2 linked regions of the Orrella dioscoreae genome follow. The protein of the gene in region 2 interacts with the protein of the main gene of each other region in a pairwise test. Links are inferred from orthologs where the notes say so. Each region holds a gene or a part of one and is shown on either strand. Other genes may lie near its edges.

Region 1 (3,000 bases), 3.2 Mb from region 2 along the record:
CAACGGCAAGGCACTCTCGGCGGCCAAGACCGAGGAACTGCTCGAATCGTTGCTGGAAGAACTCCAGATCGGCCACATCCGCCGCAACATGGCCATCTCGCTGTCGGGCGGCGAACGCCGCCGCGTCGAAATCGCCCGCGCGCTGGCCACGCAGCCGCGCTTCATCCTGCTGGACGAGCCCTTCGCCGGCGTGGACCCCATCGCGGTCATCGAAATCCAGCGCATCGTGCGCTTCCTGAAGAGCCGCAACATCGGCGTGCTCATCACCGACCACAACGTGCGCGAAACGCTGGGCATCTGCGACCGCGCCTACATCATCAGCGAAGGCAAGGTGCTGACCGATGGCCATCCCGACGAGATCGTCGGCGATCCCGCCGTCCGGCGCGTCTATCTGGGCGAGCACTTCCGGATGTAAAAAACCGGTGCCAGACCCGTTCTTGCTTACACGCAAGAACCCACGTAAAACGACGTGTAACGACCCCGCCCAGACCCTTGGTTTCGGCGGGGTTTGTCTATACACTGAATTCACGACGAACTCGTTTCAGGAGGATGGCCTACAAGTCCAAACCCGCGTACCCACGCGCCTTGTTTTAGTCACGATAGGAGAGTTCCATATGAACCTGAGCATCAGTGGTCACCATCTCGACGTCACCCCCGCCATCCGGGAATATGTCCTCACCAAGCTGGCGCGCGTGCTGCGTCACTTCGACAACGTCATCGACACGCAGGTCATACTCTCGGTCGAGCCCCTGAGGCACAGAGCCGAAATCACGATGCGTGTCCGCGGCAAGGACATTCATTGCGAAGCCGTCGAGGAAAACCTTTACGCGGCCATCGACGCCCTGGCCGACAAGGTCGACCGCAAGGTCATCCAGCACAAGGATCGACTCCAGAACCACTCGCATGAGCCCGCAAAGCGGCAAATGGCGGCATAGCGCCCGTCAACGTGCACGCGGCGTGTCCCTGAGCTGACGCGCCCTCGCCTGGCGTCCCTCGAGCTTTCGCGGGGCCCAGGCCAGCCAAGATTTTCTTGGTTTCCAGCAGTCCATCCCCCCATTCCGACACACTCGCTCCTGGCGGCTTGCTGCCCCCGGCCGTACCGGTCTATGCTTGTCCCTCACGGCGAGGCTTCGGCCACGCACACTGATTGCGGCAATGCCACGCCGCCAGGCTTCTCGCGGGGACTGGCGCGCATCGTCCGAAGACGCCCGCCCAGCATGCGGCGCCGGGGCGTTTTGTGCATTGCGACATTCGAAACCTATAATGCTTCGCATGAACCACTTGTCGCGTATCCTGCCGGCCGGAAATGTCGTCCTTGACCTGCCGGTCACAAGCAAAAAGCGGGCGTTCGAACAAGCCGGCCTGCTCTTCGAAAACCAGCACGGCCTGGCGCGCACCACGGTGTTCGACAGCCTGTTCTCTCGAGAGCGGCTGGGCTCGACGGCCCTGGGACAGGGCGTCGCGGTGCCGCACGGCCGGGTCAAGGGCCTGACCGAAGCGCTGGCGGCGTTCTATCGTCTGGCACAGCCCGTGCCCTTCGATGCGCCCGATGGCCAGCCCGTCAGCCTGCTGATGATCCTGCTCGTGCCGGAAACGGCCACCCAGCAACACCTGGACATCCTGGCCGAACTCGCGCAACTGCTGTCGAACAAGCCCTTGCGTGAACGCCTGAATACCGAGACAGACCCTGCCATCGTGCACCGGCTGCTCACCACCGGCCAGCCCTGACCTCTACAGAGCGTGACATGCTGACAGTCCAGGATCTTGTAGACGACAACGCCGACAAAATTCCCTTCACCTGGATCGCCGGCCACGCTGCCGCGGACAACGGCATCCCGGACGACGGAACCTCGGCCGCCGACCTCATCGGCCACCTGAACCTCATCCACCCCTCGCGCATCCAGGTCGTGGGCGAGGGCGAAATGGCCTACTACACCCGCATGGATGCACGGCGCCGATCACAACAGATCGACGAACTGCTGGTGGGCAACGTCCCGGGCATCCTGCTGGCCGACGGCCTGTCCGCCCCGGACGACCTCATCGAGAACTGCGAAAAGCACAACGTCCCGCTGCTGTCGACGCCGATCAGCGCCGCGCAGGTCATCGACCTGCTGCGCGTCTACCTGGGCAAGCGCCTGGCGCCCACCACCACCGTGCACGGCGTCTTCATGGACGTGCTGGGCGTGGGCGTGCTGATCACCGGCGAATCGGGCCTGGGCAAGAGCGAGCTGGCGCTGGAACTGATTTCGCGCGGCCACGGGCTCGTCGCCGACGATGCCGTGGAGCTGTCGCGCACCGCGCCCAGCGTCATCGAAGGGCACTGCCCGCCGTTGCTGCAGAACCTGCTGGAAGTGCGCGGCCTGGGACTGCTCGACATCCGCACCATCTTCGGCGAGACCTCGGTGCGCCGCAAGATGCGCCTGAAGCTCATCGTGCACCTCATCCGCGCCACCGCGCAGGACAAGTTCGAACGCCTGCCGCTGCAGGACATGACGCAGGACATGCTGGGCCTGCCCATCCGCCGCGTCATGCTGCAGGTGGCCGCCGGGCGCAACCTGGCCGTGCTGGTCGAGGCCGCCGTGCGCAACACCATCCTGAAGCTGCGTGGCATCGACACGCTGGGCGAATTCATGGAACGCCAGACCATCGCGATCATGCAGAACAGCAAATGACGGCGCCCATCGAAGAGTCCCCGGCGCTGCACGTCGTCCTGATCACCGGCATCTCGGGCTCCGGCAAGTCCGTTGCGCTGCGCCTGCTGGAAGACTCCGGCTACACCTGCATCGACAACCTGCCCGTGCGCTTCCTGCACGAGTTCCTGGGCAACGCCAAGGAAGACGAAAGCCTCAAGCGCGTGGCTGTCGCCATCGATGTCCGCTCGCCGGGCGAACTGGCCGAGCTGCCCGACGTCATCACCGCGCAGCGCGCCATGGGCACCGAACTGCGCGTCATCTTCCTGGATGCCAACACAGACACGCTGGTGCAGCGCTATTCGGAATC
Region 2 (3,369 bases):
TGCGACCAGCCACGCAATTCACGCAGCACGTCCAGGCCATCGAGATCGGGCAGTCCCAGGTCCAGCACGACGAGGTCGGCGCCGTGCGCGGACAGCTCGGACAAGCCCGTCGCGCCGTCCGCGCACGACGTGACCTGATAGCCCTGGGCACGCAGGGTGATGTCCAGGAAACGGCGGATCTGCGCCTCGTCGTCGATGACCAGGATGCGGAAGGCGTGACTGGCGGCGCGTGCGGCAGGGGGGTCAATCATCGTCATCGTCCTCCTGGCCGGCGGCGGGCCCGCCCGGCGGCTGGGTCAGCGGCAAGGTGATGCGCAGCGTGGTGCCGCGCCCTTGCGGGCCGGGGAACGCCTGCACCGTGCCGCCATGCGCGCCGATCATACCCTGGCAGATCGTCAGGCCCAGTCCCGTGCCGTGGCGGCCCCGGTCGCCCCGCTCGACGCTGTAGAACATGTCGAAGATGCGCTCGCGCTCGGCCTCGGGAATGCCCGGTCCCTGGTCGCTGACATCGACGCGCAGCCGGCCCTCGACGACGCTGGCGCGCACCTGCACGGCGGCCCCCTCGGGCGAGAACTTCGCGGCGTTCTCCAGCACGTTGAAGACCGCCTGCTCGACCAGCGCCGGATGCACCCAGATCTCGGGCAGCGCGGATGGCGCATCGATCTCCAGTTGCACGTCGGGCTGGTAACGGCGCAGGCGGCGCGCGGCCGACCCCAGCAGTTCATCCACGCCGATCCAGTCGCGGTTCAGCGCCAGGCCTTCGTGCCCCAGGCGCGTCATGTCCAGCAGGTTCTGGATGTAGCGGTCCAGCCGCTCGCCCTCGACCGTGATGGTGTCCAGCAGGCTGCGGCGGTCCTCCGGGGGCATCGCGTCGGCATAGCTCGACAGGCTGCTGGCCGCGCCGATCATGGCCGCCAGCGGCGAACGCAGGTCGTGCGACACCGACGACAGCAACGCGGAACGCAGGCGCTCGGTTTCGGCGCCCACACGCGCGGCCTGGAGGTCTGCCACCAGCCGGGTGCGCAGGGCCGCCTGGCCGATGTCGTCAATCATCGCCTCGGCCAGGCGACGCGCGGCATGTTCCTCGCGCGTCGCGCCATCCGCGTCGCGCAGGCCCACCACGCCCAGCGTGCCGCTGTCATGGCGCACCGGCAGGAAACGCCAGGACGCGCCCGCCAGGGTGTCGCTGCCCCTGCCCGTGGGCTGGCCATGCTGCTGCGACCAGTCGGCGGCGCGCTGGTCGATCTCCGACAGCGCCGCGGCTGGCGCGGGGCCGGTGGCCTCGCCGATGCGTATCCACACCTGTCCGCCCAAGGCCGACTGCAAGGCGTCCCGGCCTGCGCGCATGACCTCGCCCAGATCGGCCGCGCTGGCCAGTTGGCGCCCCAATGACTCCAGCGTGGCGGCATGCGTGTTCACCGCCCGCAACGCCAGGACCTGCGCGCGCAAGGCCGAGGCCAGGCGTCCCGCCAGCAGCGCCGCCAGCAGGAAGGCGCCAACGGTGACCAGCCCCTGCCGCGCGGTGATCTGGAAGGTCTCGCGCGGATCGATGAAGAAATAGGTGTAGCCCAGGAAGCAGAGGCCCGCCGTCACCACCGCGCCCGTCATGCCGGTGCGCGCGGCCACCGCCAGCACCGCCAGGATGAAGACCATGGACAGGTCGTCCATGCCCAGCCACGCTTGCGCGCCCCAGGCCAGCGCAATGGCTGCCGCGGTGGCCGCCACAGCCAGCAGCATGTCCTGGCCGCGCGGCGGCGTGAGCGCCTGGCGCCAGGCCTGGCGCGCGCGGGCGCGTACCGGTGGCGGGTTGACCAGCGTGATCTCGTAATGCGCGCCGCGCTGCAGCAAGCGCTGCGTCAGCGTGCGATTGAAGGCGCGCGCGATGGGACGTTCGCGGGTGCGGCCGATGAGGATGGCCGACACGCCGGCCCGCCCCGCGTAATCCAGCAAGGCATCGACCACGTCGGCGCCACGGATCGTCTCGGTCTCGCCGCCCAGCTTGCGGGCCAGCGAGAAGGCGCGGTCCAGTTCGCCCTGGCACGCCGCGTCGCGCCTGTCATGGGTGGCCACCGTCACCACCGTCCACGGCGCATCGCGCCGCTCGGCGATGCGCCGCGCGCGCCGCACCAGGTATTCCGACTGCCCGCCGCCATCGACGGCCACCAGCACGCGCGACCGCAAGGCGGGCCCCGCCAGGCCCCGCGCCGCGTGAGTGTCGCGCAGATCGCTGTCGACCCTTTCGGCCGCCGTCTGCATGGCCAGTTCGCGCAAGGCCGCCAGGTTCGATGGCGAGAAGAATGCCTGCAGGGCCTGCGTGGCAACCTCGGCCACGTAGACCTTGCCCTGGTTGAGCCGTTCGATCAGCTCGCGCGTGGGCAGGTCCACCAGGCGGATGTCGCGCAGCCGGTCCAGCACGGCGTCGGGCACGGTTTCCGCCACGCGCACGCCGGTGATCTCGTGCACCACGTCGTTCAGGCTTTCCAGGTGCTGGATGTTGACGGTGGCATAGACGTCGATGCCGGCGTCCAGCAACTCCATGACGTCCTGCCAGCGGCGCTCGTGGCGGCAGCCCGGCGCATTGCGATGCGCCAGTTCATCGACCAGGGCGATGCCGGGACGGCGGGCCAGCAGCGCATCGAGATCCATGTCCTCCAGCGTGCGGCACTGGTAGCGCAGGCGCCGGCGCGGCAGGACGTCCAGCCCCGCCACCAGCGCCTCGGTTTCGGGGCGGCCGTGCGTCTCGACCACGCCGATGACCACGTCCGCGCCCTGGCGGCGCAGCTCGCGCGCCCGCATGAGCATGGCGTAGGTCTTGCCCACGCCGGGCGCCGCGCCCAGGAACAGGGTGAGCCGCCCCGCGCCCTCGCGCTGGAGGGCGGTCACCAGGGCATCGGCCTGCCGGTCGCGGTCACCGTGTTCGGTCATGGGCGCATAGTATCCAAGGCCAGGTTCAATTTCAGCACGTGCACGCGCGGCGCGCCCAGCACGCCGAACTGCGCGGCCTCGGTGTGCGCCGCCACCGCGGCACGCACGCGCTCGGGCGCCAGCCCGCGCGCGCGCGCCACGCGCGCCACCTGGATCTCTGCGGCGGCAGGGCTGATGTGCGGATCCACGCCGCTGCCGGATTGGGTGACGAGATCGTCCGGCACGGCCTCGGGCGGCACGCCTTCGCGGGCGGCCACGGCGGCGGTGGCCCCGGCGATGCGCCGCTGCGCATCGGGGTTGCTGCGCGCCTGGTTGCTGCCCGCCATCGCCATCGGGTCATGGCTGGCGGACGATGGGCGCGAGTGGAAATACGTGTCGCCCGCGAATGGCTGGCCCACCCAGGCCGAGCCCACGATCCTGCCATCGCGCTGGATCAGGCTGCCG

The links. The genes of interacting proteins can lie anywhere in the genome.
Region 1: the proteins of ODI_RS17005 (region 2) and ODI_RS02490 interact in binary tests that used the Escherichia coli proteins (3 or more experiments, as listed by UniProt). The link is inferred for Orrella dioscoreae from one-to-one orthologs.

The regions. Positions count from the first base shown.
Region 1 is NZ_LT907988.1:520,546-523,545, reverse strand. Bases 88-3,000 are described here. They hold ODI_RS02490 (PTS sugar transporter subunit IIA), read left to right. Parts: upstream 88-1,272; coding sequence 1,273-1,728; downstream 1,729-3,000. Other genes in these bases: rapZ (RNase adapter RapZ), read left to right, coding at 2,669-3,000; hprK (HPr(Ser) kinase/phosphatase), read left to right, coding at 1,746-2,672; hpf (ribosome hibernation-promoting factor, HPF/YfiA family), read left to right, coding at 615-935; lptB (LPS export ABC transporter ATP-binding protein), read left to right, coding at 88-415. Outside these bases: more of lptB, read left to right, coding at 1-87. UniProt on the Escherichia coli protein: Seems to have a role in regulating nitrogen assimilation.
Region 2 is NZ_LT907988.1:3,673,611-3,676,979, forward strand. What follows is about bases 44-3,325. They hold ODI_RS17005 (sensor histidine kinase), read right to left. Parts: upstream 2,926-3,325; coding sequence 244-2,925; downstream 44-243. Other genes in these bases: ODI_RS17000 (response regulator), read right to left, coding at 44-251; kdpC (potassium-transporting ATPase subunit KdpC), read right to left, coding at 2,922-3,325. Also shown: more of ODI_RS17000, read right to left, coding at 1-43; more of kdpC, read right to left, coding at 3,326-3,369. UniProt on the Escherichia coli protein: Member of the two-component regulatory system KdpD/KdpE involved in the regulation of the kdp operon. KdpD may function as a membrane-associated protein kinase that phosphorylates KdpE in response to environmental signals.